DNA from 3 places in the Nonomuraea sp. NPDC000554 genome. Region 2 is predicted to be linked to each of the others. Evidence: riboswitches for the same ligand, from Rfam matches in the RefSeq annotation. Region 2 holds a riboswitch; each other region holds the start of a gene.
What was found. Region 2 has a riboswitch for thiamine pyrophosphate ahead of ABT294_RS16655 (FAD-dependent oxidoreductase). Riboswitches for the same ligand answer to the same signal wherever they lie in the genome.
Positions count from the first base shown of each region.

Region 1: it holds a riboswitch for thiamine pyrophosphate, as region 2 does, so the genes downstream of both, ABT294_RS30660 (purine-cytosine permease family protein) here and ABT294_RS16655 (FAD-dependent oxidoreductase) in region 2, are expected to answer to the same signal.
Region 3: it holds a riboswitch for thiamine pyrophosphate, as region 2 does, so the genes downstream of both, thiC (phosphomethylpyrimidine synthase ThiC) here and ABT294_RS16655 (FAD-dependent oxidoreductase) in region 2, are expected to answer to the same signal.

Region 1 covers NZ_JBEPDC010000018.1:101,504-109,076, reverse strand. Annotated here, with positions in the region: gene ABT294_RS30680 (YidC/Oxa1 family membrane protein insertase) at 1-49, shown strand, start outside; gene ABT294_RS30675 (ATP-binding protein) at 59-490, opposite strand; gene ABT294_RS30670 (sensor histidine kinase) at 633-2,501, opposite strand; gene ABT294_RS30665 (methylated-DNA--[protein]-cysteine S-methyltransferase) at 2,588-3,160, shown strand; gene ABT294_RS30660 (purine-cytosine permease family protein) at 3,126-4,460, opposite strand; TPP riboswitch at 4,451-4,563, opposite strand; gene ABT294_RS30655 (DUF2690 domain-containing protein) at 4,802-5,272, shown strand; gene ABT294_RS30650 (hypothetical protein) at 5,329-5,625, opposite strand; gene ABT294_RS30645 (hypothetical protein) at 6,097-7,086, shown strand; gene ABT294_RS30640 (GNAT family N-acetyltransferase) at 7,158-7,573, opposite strand, start outside.
Region 2 covers NZ_JBEPDC010000007.1:264,417-271,989, reverse strand. Annotated here, with positions in the region: gene metF (methylenetetrahydrofolate reductase [NAD(P)H]) at 1-526, opposite strand, end outside; gene ABT294_RS16675 (polyprenyl synthetase family protein) at 617-1,684, shown strand; gene thiE (thiamine phosphate synthase) at 1,860-2,495, opposite strand; gene ABT294_RS16665 (Rv2175c family DNA-binding protein) at 2,473-2,847, opposite strand; gene ABT294_RS16660 (NAD(P)/FAD-dependent oxidoreductase) at 2,878-4,047, opposite strand; TPP riboswitch at 4,100-4,216, shown strand; gene ABT294_RS16655 (FAD-dependent oxidoreductase) at 4,206-5,447, shown strand; gene thiS (sulfur carrier protein ThiS) at 5,444-5,644, shown strand; gene ABT294_RS16645 (thiazole synthase) at 5,637-6,392, shown strand; gene pknB (Stk1 family PASTA domain-containing Ser/Thr kinase) at 6,640-7,573, shown strand, end outside.
Region 3 covers NZ_JBEPDC010000011.1:111,323-118,895, reverse strand. Annotated here, with positions in the region: gene ABT294_RS21840 (cytochrome ubiquinol oxidase subunit I) at 1-69, shown strand, start outside; gene ABT294_RS21835 (cytochrome d ubiquinol oxidase subunit II) at 79-819, shown strand; TPP riboswitch at 1,141-1,254, shown strand; gene thiC (phosphomethylpyrimidine synthase ThiC) at 1,250-2,989, shown strand; gene ABT294_RS21825 (aldo/keto reductase) at 3,066-4,040, opposite strand; gene ABT294_RS21820 (LysR family transcriptional regulator) at 4,097-4,981, shown strand; gene ABT294_RS21815 (EF-hand domain-containing protein) at 5,011-5,211, shown strand; gene ABT294_RS21810 (PucR family transcriptional regulator) at 5,256-6,434, shown strand; gene ABT294_RS21805 (hypothetical protein) at 6,455-7,573, opposite strand, start outside.

The sequences.
Region 1 (7,573 bases), on a different contig from region 2:
GGCGTGGACGGCCGGGGAGCGGGCCGTACTCGCCGCCCGGCCACTCTGAGACCGTCGGCTACCCGGCCTCTCTCAGGGCGTGGACCTGCCCGTTCATCTTTCCGTTGGGGGCGGGCAGGATCGCCCACACCGTGGTGGTGTCGCCTTCGTGGCGGACTCCCCAGCTCTCCGCGACGTACTCGACGATGCCCAGCCCTCGTCCGCCGAGGGAGGACAGAGTGGGGCGGGACGCGCGCGGCTCGGTCGCCGCACCGCCATCGCTCACCGCCACCTCTACATGATCTTCGCTTCGCAGCCAGGCCACCCTGACCATCCCCGAGGGCAGCGGATGCGCGTGCCTCAGGGCGTTGCTCAGCAGCTCGCTCACCACGAGGACGGCATCGTCGATCGCTGAGGCGAAAACCCCGCAATCCTGCAGGTCAGTACTTAGACGCTGGCGGGCGACGGCGACACTGGACGGCGCGTACGGCAGCAGCACCACGCTTGACACACCCACCTCCCCGCTCCCAGTGCCCCCCGTGGGAACACACCCCGGTACGACCGAAATGCCCCGTTACTCAATCCCAGAAACCGCATCTCGATCACAGCTTGTACACATTGGACGATAGATCAGCGCATCCGTGACCACCTCGTTACCGCATCGGTGTGTCGGATCCGATAGTGGGAGCACGGCCCATGACGAGCCTCATCCTGGTGCCCCCTCCGGGGCGCGGATGCGCGCTCACGTCCCCGCCCTGGGCCCTGGCGAGGCTGCGCACGATGTAGAGGCCGAGCCCGACGCCGCCGAACCTCCTGCGGTCGCCGCTGTCGGCCTGGACGAACCGATCGAAGATCCGCTCACGGTCGCGCGCGGCGATGCCGACGCCCTCGTCGTCGACCACCACGATCACCGTGCCGTCCTCCGCCCACGCCTGGACGCCGATCAGCCCGCCCTCAGGCGAGTACTTGAACGCGTTCTCCAGGAGCTGCCCGAGGACGATGTCGGTCGCCAGCGCGTCGCCCCGCACGAGCGGCAGGCCGTCGGGGACCCGCACCTCCACCCGGTGCCTGTCGGACAGCACGGGCAGGCCGAGCGTGGCCGCGCTGATCCGCTCCGCCAGGTCGAACGTCTCCACCCGCACGGCCGGCTCCTCCGCACCCGCGCGGGCGCCGAGCAGCAGGTGGTCCATGAGCTGCGCGAGCGACCTGGACCGCTCGGCGATCGTGTGGACGGCCGAGCGCCGCTCGTCGTCGCTCAGCTTGTCCCAGCGCGAGGCGAGCGTGCTCGCGAACCCGCGCACGATCGTGATCGGGGTCCGCAGCTCGTGGCTGGTGGTGGCCAGGAACAGGTCCTTGGCCTCCTCCAGCGCCTTGGCCGTGGACACGTCCCGGAAGTCGACGACGAGCTCGCCCGTCTCCTCGATGCGCGCGCTGACGACGTCCAGCCAGCGGCCGGTGTCGAGCTGGAAGGTCAGCTTCTCGCCCGGGTCCGGCACGGGGAAGGGCGGGCGCCCGCCGATCACGGAGTCGGCGGACATGGCGGTGATCTCGGCCGCGGCGGGGTTCCAGCGCAGCACCCGCCCGGCTCCGTCGAGCACGGCGATGCCGTCGGCGCTGGCGTCGAAGATCGCCCGCTCGTGTGCGCGCTGCCGGACCGCGTCCTGGTAGGCCATCGCGTTGCCGACGGCGATGCCCGCATGCCCGGCGAGCAGCTCCAGCAGTTCCAGCTCCACGTGGCCCGGTTTGCGCCTGGCGAACAGCGCGTACAGCGCCCCGTAGGGTCGGCCGCCGACGGCGGCCAGGCCGAGCGCGATCGTGTGCAGGCCGCTCAGCTCGGCCCACACCAGCTCGTCGAGCCCCTGCGACTCCAGCATGACGGTCTTGCCCGTGCGTAAGAGCTTGCCGACCAGGCTCGTGTGCAGGTCCGTGACGGTGCCTCTGAGAGAGTCGGGCAGCTGGTACGTGCTGACCAGCCGGAGCAGGTCGCCCTCGATGAGCACGAAGCCGCCCGCGTCGGCGCCGGTCAGCTCGGTCAGGCTGGCGGAGATGCGGTCGAGAACCGCCGGCAGCTCCAGCTCGGCGTTGATGTCGCCCACCACGTCCGTGAGCCTGCGCACCAGCCGGGCGCGGCGAGCCATGCGCTGCCCGGCGGCCTCGTCGGCCTCGGCCAGGTGGTGGACGCACACGTACCCCGCCACCGAGCTGCCCTGCCGCAGCGCGCTGATGTCGACCCGCAGGTCGAGCACGGTGCCGTCGCTCCGGACCCGCTTGGTGCGCAGCGACACCTGCCCGCCCGTCCGCACGCGTTCGAGCACCGCGTTGTGCTCCGCCGTCAGCTCGCCCGGGACGATCGGCACCCTGCGGCCGAGCACCTCCTCGGCGGTCCAGCCGAAGAGCCGCTCCGCGGCGAGGTTCCAGACGAGGACGGTCTGGTCCCTGTCGAGCGCGACCACCGCGTTGGGCGAACTGGCGAGTACCGCACTTGCCGTTTCCTGGTCACTACTGGCCCTGTAGTCCCCCACACCTCCATAGTGCCTGTGGCGTCGTGCCGCCGACGGGCGATCCGTCCGATACGCTGCGGTCACGGCTTTCCGAGGAGGGTGAGGGTATGTCGAGCAATGACCTCGATGCCCTGTTGCGGGTTACCTCCTCCACCTATCGCGGAGAGGCGCCACCCGACATCGCGCTCGGCACCTACGACGGCGCCGTCGGCAGGCTGGTGCTGGCCGTGACGGGCAAGGGCCTCGCGGCGTGCAGCTTCGAGCCGGAGGACCGGGTGTTCGAGCAGATCATCCGGCATGTCGGTACGTTCGTCGGCCCCGATCCCGGCAGGCTCGACCCGGTGCGCAGGGAGCTCGACGCGTACTTCTCGGGTCGGCTGCGCACCTTCGCCACGCCGGTCGATCTGGCGCTGGCCACGCCCTTCGCGCGTACGGTCCTGCAGAAGACGATGGCGGTGCCGTACGGCACGACCACGACCCTGGAGGAGATCGGCGAGCGCATCGGCAGGCCGCGCGCGCTGCGCGCGGTCGGCAACGCGCTCGGCGCCAACCCCGTCTGCGTGATCGTGCCGTGCCACCGGGTCGTGCACGCCGACGGCGGGCTCGGCGACTACGCGGGGGGCGTGGCCGCCAAGCAGCACCTGCTCAACGTCGAGCGGCGCGCCTCAGCAGCCCGATGAGCAGCGTCACGAGCGCGGCCACCACCGCCGCGCCGAGCGCCCCGTTCATCCAGGGCTGCCTGGTGAAGCCGATGGCCTCGCGCGCCGACACCCAGAACGCGTCCCACCCCTTCACGGTGGGGGTCGAGGTGGTCAGCCAGTAGGCGACGAAGCCGAGCGCCCAGGGCGCCACCATGGACCACCGCGCAGGGGCGTCCTCGGCGGTGTTCCACCAGGTCGAGCCGCCGAGCAGGAAGTAGTCGACGGCGAGCACCGCGAACATCGGCACGAAGACGGCGCCGATCACGCCCAGGAACGCCCCGTACGAGGTCACGTCCACGACCAGGGCGATGGCGACCGTGATCACGCCGATGGCGGTGGAGAAGATCCGCCGGTCCACCCTGGGCATGAGGTTCTGCAGGGAGATGGTGGTCGAGTAGACGTTGGCGAAGGACTGGTCGGTCTCGCGTAGCACCAGGATGCCGAAGAAGAGCGCGCCGAGCGGCGCCGCGATGAACGGCTCGAAGACGGCGGTGCTGTCCTGGAAGACCGCGCCGGCCCCGGCGATGGCCACCGCGTAGACACCGAGGCCGAGGCAGGCCACCTGGGCCAGGGTGTAGCCGCCGACCACGCCGGTGAACGCGGCGCGGCTGGAGCGGGAGTGCCTGGCGAAGTCGGCCGCCATCGGCACCCACGAGACCGACAGCGCGATCACGTAGTCGACGGCAGGGGCGAAGGCCGTCCAGGACCCGCCGGTCTGCGGCTGCGCCTTGCTCAGGAAGACCACGGCGAACCAGACCAGCGCCACGATCACGCCGGCCGTGACGTACCTACGCAGCAGCCTGATCGCGCCGAGCGGCCAGATCGTCAGCGCGGTGGTCAGCACGCCCGCGGCGATCACCCACACCTGGTAGGGCACGGCGGTCCCGAAGATCGCCGTGGCGGCCTTGGCGATCACCCACAGCTCGAACGCCCCCCAGCCGAGCATCTGGACGATGTTCAGCACGGTCGGGACGTAGGAGATCCGCGTCCCGAACAGGCCGCGGAGCAGCACCATCGCGGGCCGGCCCGTCTGCGTGCCCGGCACCGCCGCCAGGCCCACCATGGCCGTGCCGATCAGGCTGCCGACGACCGTCGCCACGAGCGCCGCGGTGAGGCTGAGCGGCGTGCCCTGGAGCGGGTCGAGCAGGAACAGCGCGCCGGAGAAGCCGAGGAGGCTGACCCCGAGGTTGGCCCAGAGCGCGCCCTGGTCGAGCACGCCGAGAGTCTTCGGGGGAGCCTCGTCGAGGGTCAGCGGAACTTCGTTGACGCCATGCGTCATCGCACACTCCCTACGCCGGCATTACCCGGACAGGTTCATGCGGTCGGCAGCAGCGGTAGCTGCCCTCTCAGCCTGGTTGCCCCAAGCTCCCGCGGGGGTTGGTCGCAAAGCCGGGATCATCCCAGCTCGCGCCCCCATGATGCACTATTCGCCCGCATTCAACTACCCCGCCCCGGCTACTCCCCGGTTGCTCGGTTGGACGTTCGCCGAAGGACACGGTGCTGGGCACGTCGTCGGCCAGTGGGACCAGATGTCGGCATTTTCCGCGATCTCCGAAATGTGACGCCTGATCCGGTTAGGCTCCGATGATCTTCAACAGCCCCAGCCAAGGAGTCGCCCGCGTGACGATCCGAATCCTCGCCACCGCATTGCTCGCCGCCTCGACCACGCTCCTCGCGAGCACCCCCGCCGGCGCGACCGCGGTCGACTACACCGGCAAGGACCCGTACAAGACGGGCTGCGCCCGCTCCTCCCGCGTGATCAAGACAGCGGACCTGCTCACCTACGTCAACAACGAGGACGTCGGCGACGTCACGCTCATGTGGTCGCGCACCTGTAAGGCGGCCTGGGGCGTGATCAAGGTTTCCCCGGAGGCGACCGGCGCCATCCTGCTCGCCACCGATCTCAAGGAGAAGGGGAAGACGTCCTACCGCAGGTATACGGCGGGCAAGGGCGGACGGCACTGGGGGCCGATGTTGGCGGTGGCCTCCGGGAGATGCGTGTACGCCTGGGCCGAGGCGTCAACCGGCCGCACCGTGAAGGACTCCGGGCACGGGAAGACCGCGATGGCGTGCCCCGGGACTGCCCGGTAAGCCCTACCCGGCCTTTCACGCCCGCGGCGGTTCGGGTGGGACCGGCCGCACCGCGGCTACCGTACGGGGACGGCGAGCTCGCGGCCGCGGTAGAAGCCTTCCCGCTCCGCGACGACGTAGGGGGCCATGGCCTCACGTCGACGCGTCTCGGCCTCGGAGGTCCGCCAGGAGTCGCACTCTTCCTTGGTGTCCCACAACGACACCCCGGTGATCTCCTGCTCGTCCTCGGACCAGTACGCGTAGGCGTGGCGCAGACCCTGCGGGTACGGGCTCGGGCGCCACGCCCTTTCGAACTCCTCCAACGTGCCCGGCTTGATGCGGCGCGTCGTCACCCAGACGAAGTGCTCCCTCATCGCAGCCTCCCCCGGAACTCCGATTCGGCTTGATGCGCTCTCTCCATCCACCATAGTTCGCTGCCGGGCCCTCCCCCGGTCCTCGATCGCTCCCGGCCCTGTGGGCACTATTGCCCCGCCGCCCAGAAAGCTGAGGCTCTGCCACAATCCGTCGGCATGAAGATCACGCGTAGCCGAACGGTAGTGATCGCTTGCGTGCTCGGGCTGGCGGCGTGCACGGCCGAACCATCACCGGTGGTCGGCCCGCCGGCTTCAGCAGGCCAACCGAAGACGTCCGCGTCGAGCGCGGCACCGCAGTCGTCCCCGACGGCCTCTCTGGTTTCGACGCCTGAATGGCAGTCGGTGGAGCCGGACGGTGAGCAGTACGCCACCGCTCTGAACGATGTGGCGGCGACGGGTCCAGACACCGCCTGGGCGGTCGGTCATCACGCCGGCGCGGAGGACGAGTCTCCCCGGGGAGTTCTGGTGCGCATGGACGGCCTGCGATGGCGGGCCGAGCAGAACATCTGGGGTCGCATCTCCGGCGCGCTCAGCTCGGAGTTGAGAGCAGTGGACGCCGACGACTCCGGCAACGCCTGGGTCGTCGGCAGCGTCGATGCCATGGGTGAAGACGGCCCGGATCTCAAACGGTTCCCCATGGCCTTGCGCTGGGACGGCCGAAACTGGGAGATACACACGCCCTTCAAAGACGCCTGGGACCTGCACACGTCCTTCAAAGACCGCAAGGATCATTGGCTGACCGACCGACTGACCGACGTCGCCGTGGACGGCCGGCGAGCGGCTCTGATCGGGCTGCGCGGCCTGGAGTCCGCGGGTGCGATCAGCTCGCCCATCCTGTTGACCTGGAACGGCAGGCGTTTCAGCAGACGGGAGTATCGGCGTGGAGGCAGGTTCAACGCCGTGGACGCCGGAGCGGGGCACATCTGGATCGCGGGCATGTCGTCCAGCGGCCGATGCACGGACTCGCACCCGGCGATCTGGCACAGCGCGTCCCCCGGTGGCGCGCCGACGCAGATGAGGCTGCCCTGGCTGGGACGCGGCTCGTTGCGGCATATCTGGCAGAACGGCCCGTCCGACGTGTGGGCGGTGGGCGAGACCGGCACCCGGTGGGCCTGCGACCAGGACGGTCCGGGCGGACCGCTGGTCCTGCACTGGAATGGAACCTCCTGGAAGAAGATCAAGCTGCCCCGGTGGAAGGTGACGCTGCAGAGCGTCACCGCCTTCGCCGCTGACGACGTGTGGGTGGCCGGTGTCGAGTACGGCGGCGACGATGAACCCACGCGGGTCACGTTGCTGCACTACAACGGACGACGATGGACCCGCGACTACCGCGGCGTCGCCGGCGGGGTCTGCGGTGACGGCTTCACGATCACTCGTGTCCCCGCCCCCTCCCGTCTCCTGCTGGCCGGGAGGGCGGGCTGCGGGGACGACGAGAAACCCTCCCTCCACGTCCGCCGTTGATCCCGCCCCGGAGGGTCGAAGCGGAAGGCCGGCCCAGGCCGCTCCTTGATCTGAAGGGGCGACCAAGATCTTCAGGACACCAGAGGCCGGTACATGTACGGGGTGGTGGTGGTCAGCTGCGCGAACCCGAGCCGCAGCAGGATCGGACGGCTCTCGCTGGACGCGTCGACCTGGAGGTAGCGGTAGCCGCGCTCGGCCGCGATGCGGGCACGGTACGCGATCAGCGCCCGGTAGACGCCCCGCCCGCGCCAGGCCGCCACGGTGCCGCCACCCCAGAGCCCGGCGAAGTCGACGCTGGGTTCCAGCTCGACCCTGGCCCCGCTCACCGGCACGTCACCGGCCATCGCGACGACCGCCGCGAGGGACTCCGGCCGCTCGGCGAGCCGGGCGAGCAGCTCCTCCCTGAGCCCCGGGGCCGACTCGCCGAACGCCCGGTCGTGGGCGTCCATCAGCAGATCCACGCCGGCCTCGTCCTCGACGGGACGCA
Region 2 (7,573 bases):
CGGTGTCGGACTCGACGGACGGCGAGCGCGGATGCTTGTACGGGAAGGCCGCCACCCCCACACAGAAGTCGCCCGCCTGCCGGATCAGCCGCACGAGCTGCTCGGCGTAGAGCACGCCCTCGGGGTGCTTGATCCACTCGGCGCCCGGGTCACCGGGAGGGTCGCCCCGCACGGCCAGGATGTTGCGCACCCCCGCGTCGGCGAAGCGCCCCACGAGGTGGCGCAGCTCGCGGATCGAGTGGTCGACCGCCGTGAAGTGCGCGACCGGGGTGAGCGTGGTGTCGTGGGCCAGCCGCTCGACGATGTCGACGGTGCGGTCGCGGGTGGACCCGCCCGCCCCGTAGGTCACCGACACGAACGTGGGACGCAGCGACTCCAGCTCGCGGATCGCCCGCCACAGCTGCCGCTCCCCCTCGTCGGTCTTCGGTGGGAAGAACTCGAAGGAGAACGACCGGCCACCTGAGGCGAGGAGCTCGCGGACGGTGGGAACACGATCGGGCAGGATGGAGGGTCGACCAAGCGCCATGGCCCCAGGTTACCGCGACCAGCCGGAACCAGCGGGCACACACCTGCCTGGCGATTCGAGTCTCTCCACCCGGCTACTACGCTCAGGGGCATGACCACTGACGCCGCGAGCATGGACACCCTGCGCGCACAGGTAGATCGTTCGCTGAGGGAGTTCGTCGAACGGCAGCTGCCCACCCCTGTGGAGGAGGAGCTCGAACCGCTCCGGACCGCCGCGCACGAACTGCTGTCGGGCGGCAAACGGCTGCGTCCCGCGTTCTGCTACTGGGGATGGCGCGGCGCGGGCGGCACCGACGTCCCCGAGATCTTCACCGCCGCCGCGTCGCTGGAGCTGTTGCAGGCCAGCGCGCTGGTGCACGACGACGTGATGGACAAGAGCGACCTGCGCAGGGGCATGCCGGCAGCGCACCGGCGCTTCCAGACGCTGCACGAGAAGTCCGGCTGGCACGGGTCGGCGGAGCAGTTCGGCGAGGGCGCGGCGATCCTGCTGGGAAACCTGCTGCTGATCTGGTCGGGCGAGATGTGGCGCACCAGCGGCCTGCCGGCGCGGTCACTGGCGGCGGCGCAGCCCGTCCACGACCACATGCGCACCGAGCTGATGTGCGGCCAGTACCTCGACCTGCTGGAGCAGGCGCACGGCGAGGGCACGTTCGAGTCGGCGCTGCGGGTGGCGCTGTTCAAGAGCGGCAAGTACTCCGTGGAGCAGCCGCTCAGGCTGGGCCTGGCCCTGGCCGCGGGCGAGCGGGCGCCGTGGATGGACGAGCTGTGCGAGAAATACGGCACCCGCGTCGGCATCGCGTTCCAGCTGCGTGACGACATCCTGGGCGTGTTCGGCGACCCCGCGCAGACCGGCAAGCCCGCGGGCGACGACCTGCGCGAGGGCAAGCGGACGATGCTGGTGGCCCGCACCCTGGCCGCGGCCTCCCCGGCGGCGGCCGAGACGGTGCGCCGCCTGCTCGGCGACCCCGCCCTGGACGAGCAGGGCGTGACGACGCTGCGCGACATCATCGACGGCGCCGGCGCGCTCCAGGAGTGCGAGGACCTCATCGGCGACTACCTCGGCGAGGCGCTCGCCTCCCTCGACCAGGCCCCGATCACCGCCGAGGCCCGGGCCGCGCTGGCGGAGCTGGCCGTCGCGGCGACCTCACGCAACACCTGACCCACCGGGCCCCCGCTGCCATGCGGGCGGCCTTCGGCGAGCGGGCCAGGCGCTTGGTGCCGAGCGCCTGGTGTTTCCAGTGGCCAGACGCCCGGTGGCGAGCGGACCAGGCGCTTGGTGCCGAGCGCCTGGTGTCTCCGGTGGCCAGGCGCTCGGTGGCGAGCGCCTGGCCGTTTCAGCGGGCCAGGCGCTTGGCGAACTCGGCCGCTGCCGCGCCCGGGTCGTCGGCGTCGGTGATGGCTCGCACCACCACGACCCGGCTGACCCCGTACGACATGACCTCGTCGAGATTGTTCAGGTCGATGCCGCCGATGCCGAACCACGGCCGGTCCGTGCCGAGCGCCGCCGCGTGCCTGAGCAGCGGCGGGCCGGGCGCGTGCCGGCCGGGTTTGGTGGGCGTGGGCCAGATGGGGCCGCAGCAGAAATAGTCGACGCCCTCCTCCACCGCGGCGGCGGAAGCCTCTGCGGTGGAGTGGGTGGACCTGCCGATGAGGATGTCGTCGCCGAGTATCTCTCGCGCGACGGTCACGGGAAGGTCGTCCTGCCCCAGATGGAGCACGTCGGGACGGGCCGCGACGGCGATGTCGGCCCGGTCGTTGACCGCCAGCAGCCGGCCGTGCCGGTCGCAGGCGTCACGGAACACCTCCAGGAGCGCGAGCTCCTCGCGCGCCTCCAGCCCCTTCTCCCGAAGCTGGACGATGTCGACGCCACCGGCCAGCACCGCGTCGAGGAACTGTGGGAGGTCGCCGCGATCACGGCGGCCGTCGGTGCAGAGGTAGAGCCGCGCGTCAGAAAGCGAGGGCTTGGGCACGCCGCTTGACCTCGGTATGACGTCCGGCCTTGATCGCCTCGATGGGCGAACCGGGAAGTGATTCGTCTGGTGTGAAGAGCCAGCGCAGCGATGCGACGTCGTCGTATCCGGCGTCCTGCAGCACGGTCAGCGTGCCGGGCAGGCCCTTCGTCACGTCCTTTCCATCAATGAATACCGCGGGCACCTGGGGCCCGCCGCTACCACGCCTCACGCCGAGGAGCTTGTGGTCCTTCAGGAGCTGCTTGGCCCGCCCCATGGACAGGTCCAGGCGTTGGGCAACTTCGGGGAGAGTGAGCCACTCGTCGATGAGCTGTTCGGTCTCCCGGTCGATCTGTGCAACAGAAAGCGTCACGAACCCACAACTACCACATGGCGCGCTTGCTCAAACAACACAATCCCGTAGGGCGACATCTGGATCTACCAGGCGTTCCGGGTCGAGGCGGTGGCCGCCCTCGATGATCCTGCGTCCCTGGACGAGGTCCCGGGGGCGGTCGACGGCGAGCACCGCGGCGAGGGTGTCGTCGGCGGTGAGCCAGCAGGCCGACCACTTGCCCCTGGCCTCGCCCCGGTAGAGCAGGCGCTCGCCCGCCGGATGGTGCCCGGCGTACTGGACCATGTGCCCGAACTGCTCCGACCAGAAGTACGGAACCGGGTCGTAGACCGCCTCCTCGCCCAGGATCGTGGCCGCGGCCACCTCGGGGGCGTTGAGCGCGGTGTCCCAGTGCTCGACGCGCAGCCTCGTCCCGTAGCGGCGCGACCACCAGGCCGCGCAGTCGCCCACCGCCAGCACGCCCGGCATGGACGTGCGCAGGCGCTCGTCGGTGACGACGCCGTTGTGCAGGTCGAGGTCGGCGTCGGCGAGCCACTCGACCGCCGGGCGGACCCCGATGCCGGTGACCACCACGTGCGCGTCGACGAACTCGCCGCCGACCAGCTCGACGCCGCCCTCGTCGACGGACGCCACCATCGTCTCGAGCCGCAGGTCGATGCCCTCGTACCAGGGCTGGGTGCGGACGCCGATCTCGGCGCCGACGGCGTGCACGAGCGGGGTCGACCCGGCCTCGATCACGGTGACCTCGCAGCCGGCGCGGCGGGCCGCCGTCGCCACCTCGGCGCCGATCCAGCCCGCGCCGATGACCGCCACCCGCGCTCCCCGGACGAGCCTCGCGCGCAGTTCGAGCGCGTCGTCGAGAGTCCGCAGGACGTGTTGCGGTCCGTCTCCGGGCAGCGTGATCGGCTCGGCTCCGGTGGCGATGACGAGGTGGTCGTAGCCCAGCTCGCCCTCGGTGGTCTCCACGACGCCCTCGCGCAGCGCCTTGGCCGAGACGCCCGGCCAGAAGTCCACCCCCAGGGCGTCGAGGTCGGCGTCGACGAAGCTGGAGTCGGCGGTTCCGAGCAGCACCGCCTTGGACAGCGGCGGACGGTCGTAGGGGCGGTGCCGCTCCTGACCGATCAGGGTGATCCTGCCGTCGAACCCGCGTCCGCGCAGCGCCTCGACGCTGCGGACCCCGGCCAGCCCCGCTCCCACCACCACGACATGTCTCACGTTCATGACCATAACGGGGCCCGTCCCGGCGCGTGGCCCCGAGGCCTTAGGCTGAAGACGTAAGACGCGCGGGAGTCCGGCCGTTACCGGGCTGAGAGGAAGGCTTGACCGGGCCTTCGACCGCAAGACACCTGATCCGGATCATGCCGGCGAAGGGAGCGGACATGCAGGTCGTGGTGGGTGGCGGGATCGTCGGGCTGTCGGTGGCCTGGCGCCTGGCCCGCGCCGGCAGGCCGGTGACCGTCGTCGACCCGGCTCCGGCCTCGGGCGCGTCGCACGCGGCGGCGGGCATGCTGGCGCCGGTCAGCGAGGTCACCTACACCGAGGAGCCGCTGCTCCGGCTGGGGATGGCGTCTCTGCGCAGGTGGCCGTCCTTCGCCGCCGACCTCATCGCCGACGCCGGCCTTCCGACCACCGGGCTCACCCCCGTGACACCCGCTGAAGGCGGGCCCGCCCCCCGTGCCGGCAGGGCTCCCACTGATGGCGGCGGGTTGGATTTCCGGTCCGACGGGACTCTCGACGTGGCGTTCGGGGCTGACGACCTGGCCGCGCTCGACGAGCTGGCCACGTTCATGGAGAAGCTGGGGCTGCCGGTCGAGCGGCTCACCGGGCGCGAGTGCCGCCGTCTGGAGCCGATGCTGGCGCCGTCCGTCCGTGGCGGCCTGCTGGCCCCCGGCGACGCGTGGGTGGACCCGCGCCGCGTGACCGCCGCGCTGCTCGTCGCGCTGGAGCGGCGGGGCGTGCCTCTCGTGCGGGCGCGCGTCACCGAGTTGATCCGCGAGGGCGGCGCGGTCACAGGCGTGCGGCTCGCCCCGCCCGGCCACGACGTCCCAGCGCAGCCCCCGCCCGGCCACGGCGTGCCCACGGAGATCCCGGGAGGCCGCGACGTGCCTGGGGAGATCCGGGCGGAGCGGGTCGTCCTGGCGGCAGGGGCGTGGAGTGCCGAGCTGGCCGAGGTGCCCGTCCGGCCGGTCAAGGGGCAGATCATGCGGCTGCGGTCCCCTCAGCCGCTGCTCGGGCGGTGCGTGCGCGGCACCGTGCACGGCGCGTCCGTGTACCTGGTGCCGCGGGGCGACGGCGAGCTGGTCGTGGGAGCCACGCAGGAGGAGCTCGGGTTCGACCGGCGGGTGACGGCGGGCGGCGTGTACGAGCTGCTGCGCGACGCCCGCGAGCTGGTGCCCGGCGTAACCGAGCTGGAGGTGGCCGAGATGGTGGCCGGGCTGCGTCCCGGCACGCCTGACAACGTGCCGCTGATCGGGCCGAGCGCGACGCCGGGGCTGCATCTGGCCACCGGCCACCACCGCGGCGGGGTGCTGCTCGCTCCGCTCACCGCGGCCATGCTGCAAGGCGAGGAGAGCGAGCTGGCGCAGCTCTGCTCACCCCTGAGATATCGGGATATTTCATGAATGTGACGATCAATGGGGCCGCCCAGGAGGTGCCCGACGGCATCACCGTGGCGCAGGCCGTCCAGACCCTGACGACCGCCACCACCGGCGTGGCCGTCGCGGTGAACGGTGAGGTGGTGACGCGGAGCACCTGGGAGACGACGGCGCTCGGCGACCGCGACACCGTCGAGGTGCTCACGGCGGTGCAAGGTGGATGACCTGATCATCGGCGGGGAGAAGTTCTCGTCCCGGCTGATCATGGGGACGGGCGGCGCGCCCTCGCTGGAGGTGCTCGACCAGGCGCTGGTCGCGTCCGGCACCGAGCTGACCACGGTCGCCATGCGGCGGCTGGACCCGTCGGCCCGCGGCTCCGTCCTGGACGTGCTGCGCGAGCGCGGCATCAGGGTGCTGCCGAACACGGCGGGCTGCTTCACGGCCGGAGAGGCGGTGCTGACGGCCCGGCTGGCTCGCGAGGCGCTCGGCACCAACTGGGTCAAGCTGGAGGTCATCGCCGACGAGCGGACGCTGCTGCCCGACCCGATCGAGACGTTCGACGCTGCCGAGCGGCTCGTGTCCGACGGGTTCGTGGTGCTGCCGTACATCGGCGACGACCCCGCGCTCGCCCGGCGGCTGGAGCAGGCGGGCTGCGCGGCCGTGATGCCGCTCGGCGCGCCCATCGGGTCCGGGCTCGGCATCCGCAACCCGCACAACATCGAGCTGATCGTGGAGGCCGCCTCGGTGCCGGTGATCCTCGACGCGGGCATCGGGACGGCGAGCGACGCGGCGCTGGCGATGGAGCTCGGCTGCGACGCCGTCCTCCTGGCGACGGCGGTCACCAGGGCACAGCGGCCCGACCTGATGGCGGCGGCGATGAAGGCGGCCGTCCAGGCCGGACGGCTCGCCCACCAGGCAGGCCGCATCCCCCGCCGCCGCTACGCCGAGGCATCCTCCCCGACCGTCCCCTGAGCCTGGCTCCCCCTCCAGCCCCACCGGCGGGAGAGGGCGCCCCGCTCTTGCGGGCGTCACCCCCGCCGCGGCCGGGCGTTCGTTCCCGCGCATGGGTCCTTTCGGGCGGGGGTGGTGGTGTCGGTGCGGTGGACGGATCGTTACGTCCCGCTTCCTTGGTGGTGGGCGCGTTCCAAGGGGCACGGCTCGGCATCGGTTTCGGGTGGTCAGGCCCTGCCAGTGGCGAAACGCCCGTAAACTCAGCGGGGTGGACACGACGACGGCGGACCCCTTGGTCGGGCGACTTATCGATGGGCGCTACCGCATCGAGTCCCGCATCGCCCGAGGCGGGATGGCGACCGTCTACCTCGCGCTGGACATACGGCTTGACCGTACGGTCGCGCTGAAGGTCATGCACGGCTCGCTGGCCGCGGACCCCGCGTTCGTGCGGCGCTTCATCGGCGAGGCGAAGTCCGTCGCCAGCCTCTCGCACCCCAACGTGGTGCACGTCTTCGACCAGGGCACCGACGGCGACGTCGTCTACCTGTCGATGGAGTACGTGCCGGGCAAGACGCTCCGCGACATCCTGCGCGAGCGCGGCAGGCTGCCCGCCCGCGAGGCGCTGGAGATCATGATCCCGGTGCTCGCCGCGCTGGGGGCCGCGCACCAGGCCGGGATGGTCCACCGCGACGTGAAGCCGGAGAACGTCCTGCTGACCGGCGACGGCCGGGTCAAGGTCGTGGACTTCGGTCTGGCCAGGGCGATCGAGGCCACCAACCAGACCCGCACGGGCGTGATGATCGGCACGATCGGCTACATGTCGCCCGAGCAGGTGACGACCGGCGGCGCCGACGTGCGCAGCGACGTCTACGCCGCGGGCATCATGCTGTTCGAGCTGGTCACGGGCCAGCAGCCGTACGACGGCGAGACACCGATGTCGGTGGCCTACCGGCACGTCCACGACACGGTCCCGCCGCCGTCGTCGCTGATGCCCGAGGTGCCGCCGCTGATCGACACGCTGGTGACCCACGCCACGGCCCGCGAGCCGCAGGACCGTCCGGCCGACGCGACGGCGATGCTGGTGGCGGCCGTCGACGCGCACCGGATGCTGCCCAGGCTGACCAACCCGCCGCTGTCGCACTCGGGCGCGCACTCGGGCGCCCAGTCCGGGGCGCACTCCCACCCGCAGACCAGGCCGCCGG
Region 3 (7,573 bases), on a different contig from region 2:
GGGCCGGAGGCCGTCGCCTTGGGCGGCGGCGAGCGGCAGGCCGAGACCGCCCCCGCCCTGACCTTCTGAGGAGCCGACATGGAGATCTTCATCCTGGCCTTCTTCGCGCTCGGCTACCTCGTGCTGGCCGGCGCCGACCTCGGCGTCGGCATGCTGCTGCCGTTCCTGGGGCGCTCGCCCGGCGAGCGGCGCGAGGTGATCGCCGCGATCGCGCCGTTCTTCCTCGGCAACGAGGTGTGGCTGGTGGCGACGGCGGGCGTGCTCGCCGGGCTCTTCCCCGAGCTGGAGGGCGAGCTGCTGAGCGGGAACCACTCGGTGGTCGTGGCGCTGCTCGTGGCGTGGGTCGTCCGCGACATGGGGCTGTGGCTGCGCGGGCGGGTGCCCGCGGCCGGCTGGCAGCGCTGTTGCGACGGCGCCGTGGTCGCCGGGAGCTGGGGGCTGGCGCTGAGCTGGGGGTCGCTGCTCAGCGACATGCTGGTCGGCATCGACGGGCCGGTGTCGCTGCTGGCCGCGCTGGCGGTGGCCACGCTGTTCGCCGCGCACGGGCTGGCCTTCGCCGCGCTGCGGCTGCGCGGGGTGCTGAGGGAGCGGGCGGCGGTGCTGTCAGGCGGCGCGGGCGAGGCCCGCACCTACGCCCTGACCGGCACCGCGCTGGCGGTGATCGGCGTGCTGGCGGGGCTCCAGCTGCCGCTCACGCCCGGCGCCACGGGCGCCTTCCTCGCGCCGGTGATCCTGGCGCTGATCCCGCTGCTGGTCGCCTCACAGGCCTGGGTGTGGTGGACGTTCCGGCACCGAGTGACGGGCCCGTCGTACCTCTGAGAGGTCGCGTGGCAGCCGGACGCGCAACACCGGCCACCAAGGGGCGTGGCCGGAGGCGCGAAGCGGGCCCCCGGAAAGGAGCGTGATCGGAGACGCGAAGCGGGACCCCGAAACGGTGGCGTGGCCGGGCGCGGGTGGCGCTACCGGCCACGGGCCGGTAGACGGGGGCGTAGCCGATCAGCGCGCTGGGCGGTGTGGCCGGTTCGGCCGTTAGCGGGTCCTCGCCGTGCGGGTTCGTGCTGCCAGCCGCGGAGTGGAGCTGATTCGATATCCCACGCGGGTGGGTTGCGGCAAGGGGGGCAGCGCGGGTTAGGGTCGAGAACGACAGATCGCGGGGGCCCGGCGAACCGGGCTGAGATAGCGGCTGAGACGGCCGCTGACCGCTGGAACCTGACCGGGTAATGCCGGCGTAGGGAGAGATCAAGTCGTCATGACCGACACTGCGATGACGCACGCCCGCAAGACGTATCTGCACGGGACTCGGGCGGACCTGAGGGTGCCGATGCGGGAGGTGCCGCTCAGCGAGGGCGGCGCCGTGGTGCTCTACGACACCTCTGGGCCGTACACCGACCCCGACTACGACGCCGACGTGCGACGCGGCCTGCCCGCGCTACGGGCGGCCTGGATCGCCGAGCGCGGTGACACCACCTCCTACACCGGCCGTGCCGTGCTGCCTGAGGACGACGGACGGCGCTCCGGCGACCCGCTGCGGAACGCGGCTGCGTTTCCCGAGCGGTCGCCGCGCCGGGCGAGCGGTTCAGGGGCGGTGACGCAGCGGGCGTACGCGCGGCGCGGTGAGATCACCCCTGAGATGGAGTTCGTCGCGCTCCGCGAAGGGGTGGACCCCGAGGTCGTCCGGGTCGAGCTGGCGGCGGGCCGGGCGGTGCTGCCCGCCAACGTCAATCATCCCGAGATCGAACCGATGATCATCGGGCGGAACTTCCTGGTGAAGGTGAACGCCAACATCGGCAACTCAGCGGTGGCCTCCTCGATCGAGGACGAGGTGGCCAAGATGACCTGGGCGACCCGCTGGGGTGCCGACACCATCATGGACCTGTCGACCGGCAGGGACATTCACACCACCCGCGAGTGGATATTGCGTAACTCCCCCGTCCCGGTCGGGACGGTGCCGCTCTATCAGGCCGTGGAGAAGGTCGGCGGCGACCCGGCCGAGCTGACCTGGGAGGTCTTCCGCGACACCGTGATCGAGCAGGCCGAGCAGGGCGTGGACTACATGACGGTGCACGCGGGCGTACTGCTGGAGTACGTGCCGCTGACGGCGCGCCGCCGCACGGGCATCGTGTCGCGCGGTGGTTCGATCATGGCGGCGTGGTGTCTGGCGCATCACCAGGAGAACTTCCTGTATACCCACTTCCGGGAGCTGTGCGAGATTTTCGCCGCATACGACGTGACCTGGTCGTTGGGCGATGGGTTGCGGCCTGGGTCGATCTCCGACGCCAACGATGAGGCGCAGTTCGCCGAGCTGCGCACCCAGGGCGACCTGACGCGGATCGCCGCCCAACACGACAACCAGGTGATGAACGAGGGCCCCGGACACGTCCCGATGCACAAGATCAAGGAGAACGTCGACCTGCAGCGGGAGTGGTGCGACGACGCGCCGTTCTACACGCTCGGGCCCCTGACCACCGACATCGCGCCCGGGTATGACCACATCACCTCGGCGATCGGCGCGGCGATGATCGGCTGGTACGGCACCGCGATGCTGTGCTACGTCACGCCCAAGGAACATCTGGGGCTGCCCGACCGCGACGACGTCAAGGCCGGCGTGATCGCCTACAAGATCGCCGCACACGCCGCAGACCTGGCCAAGGGACACCCCGGCGCGCAGGCGTGGGACGACGCGCTGTCGGACGCGCGGTTCGATTTCCGGTGGGAGGACCAGTTCAATCTTTCGCTTGACCCCGAAACGGCCCGGGCGTTCCACGACGCGACATTGCCCGCCGCGCCCGCCAAGACCGCGCATTTCTGCTCGATGTGCGGCCCGCACTTCTGCTCCATGAAGATCACACGGGACGTCCGGGCATACGCCGCCGAGCGCGGCCTGGACGATGCCGAGGCCCTGGCCGAGGGCCTGCGTGAGAAGGCCGCCGAGTTCGGCGCGTCCGGCGGCCGCATCTACCTCCCGATCTCCCGCACCGACCGCGCCTGACCGGGTCGGGGCGCGCGGCGGCGACCGCTCTCTTACGTGCGCCAGCCTCGACGAGTCGCCCGGATGTCGCCGTTCGCTACAGGAGGGTCCCGCCTGCCACCTCGAACCCGCCGAGCGCCTCGTCCACGCGGGTCAGCGTGTCGGGGTGCAGCGTCAGCCCGGCCGCGGCGACGTTCTCCTCGATGTGCGCCGGAGTGCGGCTGCCGGGGATGGCCACCACGTGCTCGTCCTGGTGCAGCAGCCAGGCCAGGGCGAGCTGGGCGGGAGTGATGCCGAGGCGGGTGGCCAGGTCCCTGATCGGGGCGTAGCGGTCGTTGTTGCCCGCCAGGTTCTCGGCGGAGAAGCGGGGCGCGTTGTGCCGGAAGTCGCCCTCGCCGAGCTCCCGTACCGTCCCGGTGAGGAAGCCGTTGCCGAGCGGGCTCCACGCCACGAGGCCCACGCCCAGCTCCCTGGCCGCCGCGAGCAGGTCGGGCTCGACCGGCCGCCACATCGACCACTCGTTCTGCACGGCCGACACCGGGTGCACGGCGTGCGCCGCGCGCAGCTGGGCGGCGGTCACGTTCGACAGGCCGACGTGCCTGATCAGCCCGTCACGCACCAGCTCGGCCATCGCGCCGACCGTCTCCTCGATCGGCACGCCGGGGTCCGGGTAGTGGACGTAGTACAGGTCGATCACGTCCGTGCCGAGGTTGCGCAGGCTTCGCTCGGCGTAGCGGCGCACCAGCCGCGGCTCGGCGTTCACCCGCAGCTCGCCGAACGCGTACCCCACCGGGTACGACCTGCTCGCCTCGCCCTCCGGGATCGCCAGGCCGAACTTGGTCGCCACCACCACCTCGGCACGCCGCCCCTTGATCGCCCGGCCGACCAGGCGCTCGTTGTGGCCGTCCTGGCCGTAGGCGTCGCTGGTGTCGACGTGGGTGGCGCCGGCGTCGAGGGCGGCCTTCAACGCGGTCTCCGCGCGGGTGTCGTCGATGTCGCCGTAGACGCCGGGCGACAGCACCATGGCCCCGAAACCGACGGCCGGGACCCGCAAACCATTGAGTTCTCTCATGGGGACGATGCTGCCTCCCGGCGGTGTCGCGCGTCCAAGACCCTTTGCTATAACCGATGGCTATGGACGTGCATCTGCGCGAGCTGCGCTACTTCGTCGCGGTGGCCGACGAGCGCAACATGACCTGGGCGGCCGAGCGGCTGTTCGTCTCGCAGCCCGCGCTGTCCAAGCAGCTCAGGGCGCTGGAGCGACAGCTCGGGTTCGTCCTGTTCGACCGCGTGCCCAGCGGGGTCGCGCTCACCCGGCAGGGCGAGGCGCTGCTGCCGGTCGCCCGCGAGCTGCTCGGGCGGTGGGCCGCCGGGCTGGAGGTCGCGCGGGCCGCCGCCCCGACGGGCACGCTGGTCATCGGCATGCAGACGGCCGTGGGCAGGGGCCTGCAGCAGGAGGCGATCCGCCGCTTCCGTGAGGTGATGCCCGGCTGGGACGTGTCGCTGCGGCTGGTCGGCTGGGACGACCCCACCGGCGGCCTGGACGACGGCGGCTCGGACGTCGCGTTCATCTGGAAGCCCGTGCCCGCCGGGCTGGCCACCCAGGTACTGGTCAGCGAGCCCAGGGGCGTCGCCATGCCCGCCGACCACCGGCTCGCCGCGATGGCGGAGGTCCCGTTCGAGGAGCTGCGGGACGAGCCGTTCATCGCGCTGCCCGCCTCGGCGGGGCCGCTGCGCGACTTCTGGCTGGCCCGCGACGCCCGCGACGGCGAGCCGGTCGTCGGGGTCACGGCGAACACGCCGGAGGAGGTCTTCGAGGCGGTGACCAGCGGGCTGGGCGTGGTGCTGGTGGCGGAGGGCAACGCGGCCCTGTACAAGCGTCCGGGGATGGTCTACCGCCCGGTCAGGGATCTGCCGCCGGGCGAGCTGGCCATCGCCTGGCGTAAAGACGACAAAAGCCCACAAGTCCGCGTATTCATCGACGCCATCCGGCAGAGCGCCACTAAGGTCTGACCGACACGGAACCCGCGGAAGGGCGACCCATGAGTGACTACGCGATCACCTTCGACCTCATCGACTCCGACGACGACGGTCGCATCTCAGCCGTTGAGCTGGTCAGGCTGATGGAGGTGCTCGGGCAGCCCATCACGCTGGAGGCCGCGCAGGCCGGCGTGACCAGGCTCGACAAGGACGGCGACGGCCTGATCAACGTGGAGGAGTTCGGCGCCTTCCTCCAGAACTGACAAAAATCCTGTTGCCTGAGTCACAATGGGCGACAGGAGGGACGATGGCCATCAGGAGTGACACGACCCGAATACCCGCCGGCATCGTGCGGACGCTCAGGACGGGGATCGGCCGGGTCTCCGAAGAGGTGATCGAGGAGATCCAGGCCCGCATCCCCGAGTACTCCAGGCCATCCGACACCATCTACATCAAGGTCATCAGGAGCGCCGTCGAGCAGGCCGTCGACGGCTTCCTCGACCGCGTCGAGAACCCCTCCGCGGCCTGGAACCCCGAGCCGTTCCGCATGATCGGCAGGGGCGAGGCCGCCGAGGGCCGCAACCTGGAGCCGCTCCAGGCCGCGATGCGGCTCGGCGCCAGGGTCGGCTGGCGGCGGCTCACCGAGCTCGCCGAGCCGCTCGGCCTGTCGCCGCAGTCGCTGTACGACCTGGGCGAGGCCATCTTCGTCTACCTGGACCAGCTGGCCGACGCCGCGGCCGAGGGCTTCGACGAGGCCAGGGCGCACGCCGCGGGCGAGATGGAGCGGCGCCGCGACCGGCTGCTCGACCTGCTGCTCAGCCGGCCGCCCGCCGGTCCGCAGGCGATCGCCGACCTGGCCAAGGCCGCCGGGTGGCGGCTGCCGAAGACCGTCGCCTGCGTCGCGCTCGACGACCAGCACACCGCGTTCCGCGCCCCGTCCCTGCCGCCGGACGTGCTGACCGGCCACGACCGGCCCATCCCCTGCCTGCTCGTGCCCGACCCGAACGGGCCCGGCCAGGCACAGATGCTCGCCGCCGCACTGCGCGGGCGCCCGGCCGCCGTCGGGCCGGCCGTGCCGCTGCCCGCCGCGGCCACGTCGCTGCGGTGGGCGTGCGAGGCGCTGGGACTGTCCAGGCGCGGCGTGCTGCCGCGCGGCCTGCTGCGCTGCGCCGACCATATGGCCACGCTCATCGTCTTCAAGGACGAAGAACTGGTCGGCGCGCTGGCCGAGGCCCGCCTCGCACCCCTGGCTCACCTGCGTCCCACCCAGCAGGATCGGCTGGCCGAGACACTGCTCGCCTGGCTACGGCACGGCAGGGGCGCGGGAGAGGTGGCGGCCAGGCTGCACGTCCACCCGCAGACCGTCCGCTACCGGTTGCGGCAGCTGGAGGAGCTCTACGGCGACCAGCTCGCCGACCCCGACATCCGGTTCGAGCTGGAGATCGTGCTCCGCGCCCGCCAGGCCGCCCTGACGACCGGAAGGTGACCGGCCGTCAGGCGGCGTGATCAGGCGGCGTGCACGTACACCTGGCCGAAGACCTCGGAGAGGTTCTTCAGGTCGGTGGCCTCGTCGACCTCCGGCTTGGCCGGGTCGTAGAGGGTGGCCAGGCGGGGGCGGACCGAGGTGAGCTTCTTGAGCTGGTCCCAGGTGGCGTTGGCCGCCCACTTCTCGCCGTAGACCCGGTTTACCTGGCCCTGGTCGTTCTGCCAGCGGGTCCAGAGGGTGACGGTCTCGGCGGCGTCGTCCTGGAGGGGGCTCGCCACCCGCTCGGTGATCGACTTGGTCGCCTGCTCGGCGGTCAGCTGCGGCGAGCCCGGGGCGGCGAAGCCGGCGTCCTCGGCGGCGACCTGACCGTAGGCGTCCCAGGCGCGGGCCCGGACCTGGATCCACTGGTTGCGCTGGGCGGTCGCGGCGTCGATCTTCCAGGTGGCGTACTCGGACGCCAGGTGGCCGCTGTCGAGGGCGAGCTGGTCGAGCAGGCCCTTGGAGAGCCAGGCGCCGATCCGGTCGGCGTCCAGCAGCGGGTACTTCTTGGCCAGCTCGGTCTTGCACTCCTCGTTGGCGCCGCAGCCGAAGGCCGGGACGACCGTGTGCGCCGCCAGCTTCTTGCCCGGCGCGGACTTACGCAGCGCCGCCGACGCCTCCGCGACGAACTTGTCCATCTCGTCGGCCGTCTGGAAGTTCTGGTTGAACCCGATCTGCGAGGTGAACCTGATGCCGACCACGCCCGGCTGGACGGCCAGGGCGGCGACCTTCCTGACGGCCTCGTCCAGCTTGCCGGACTTCCAGTCGTCGGCCAGCTCGGTGTCGACCCAGACGCGCATGCCCGAGTCGGCGGCGGCCTTGACGGCCCCGCCCGCCTGGGTCTTCGCGGCCGCGGTCTTCTCCGCCTGGGTGATCTCGCTCGGGTCGGTGTAGCACTGCTCGCCCGCCTGGCACTCGGGCTTGCCGCCGTCCTCGGCGCCCTCGACGTCGGGGTCGCCGACGTCGTGCATCTCGCCGTCGCCCTCCGAGTCAGTGGCGCACTCGTTGCCCTCTTCCTGGCAGTTCACGACGACCGGGTCCATCGGGTTGGTGTCCTTCATGTTCTGGCCGTCGTTGGCGAGCCAGAACCGGGCGATGTC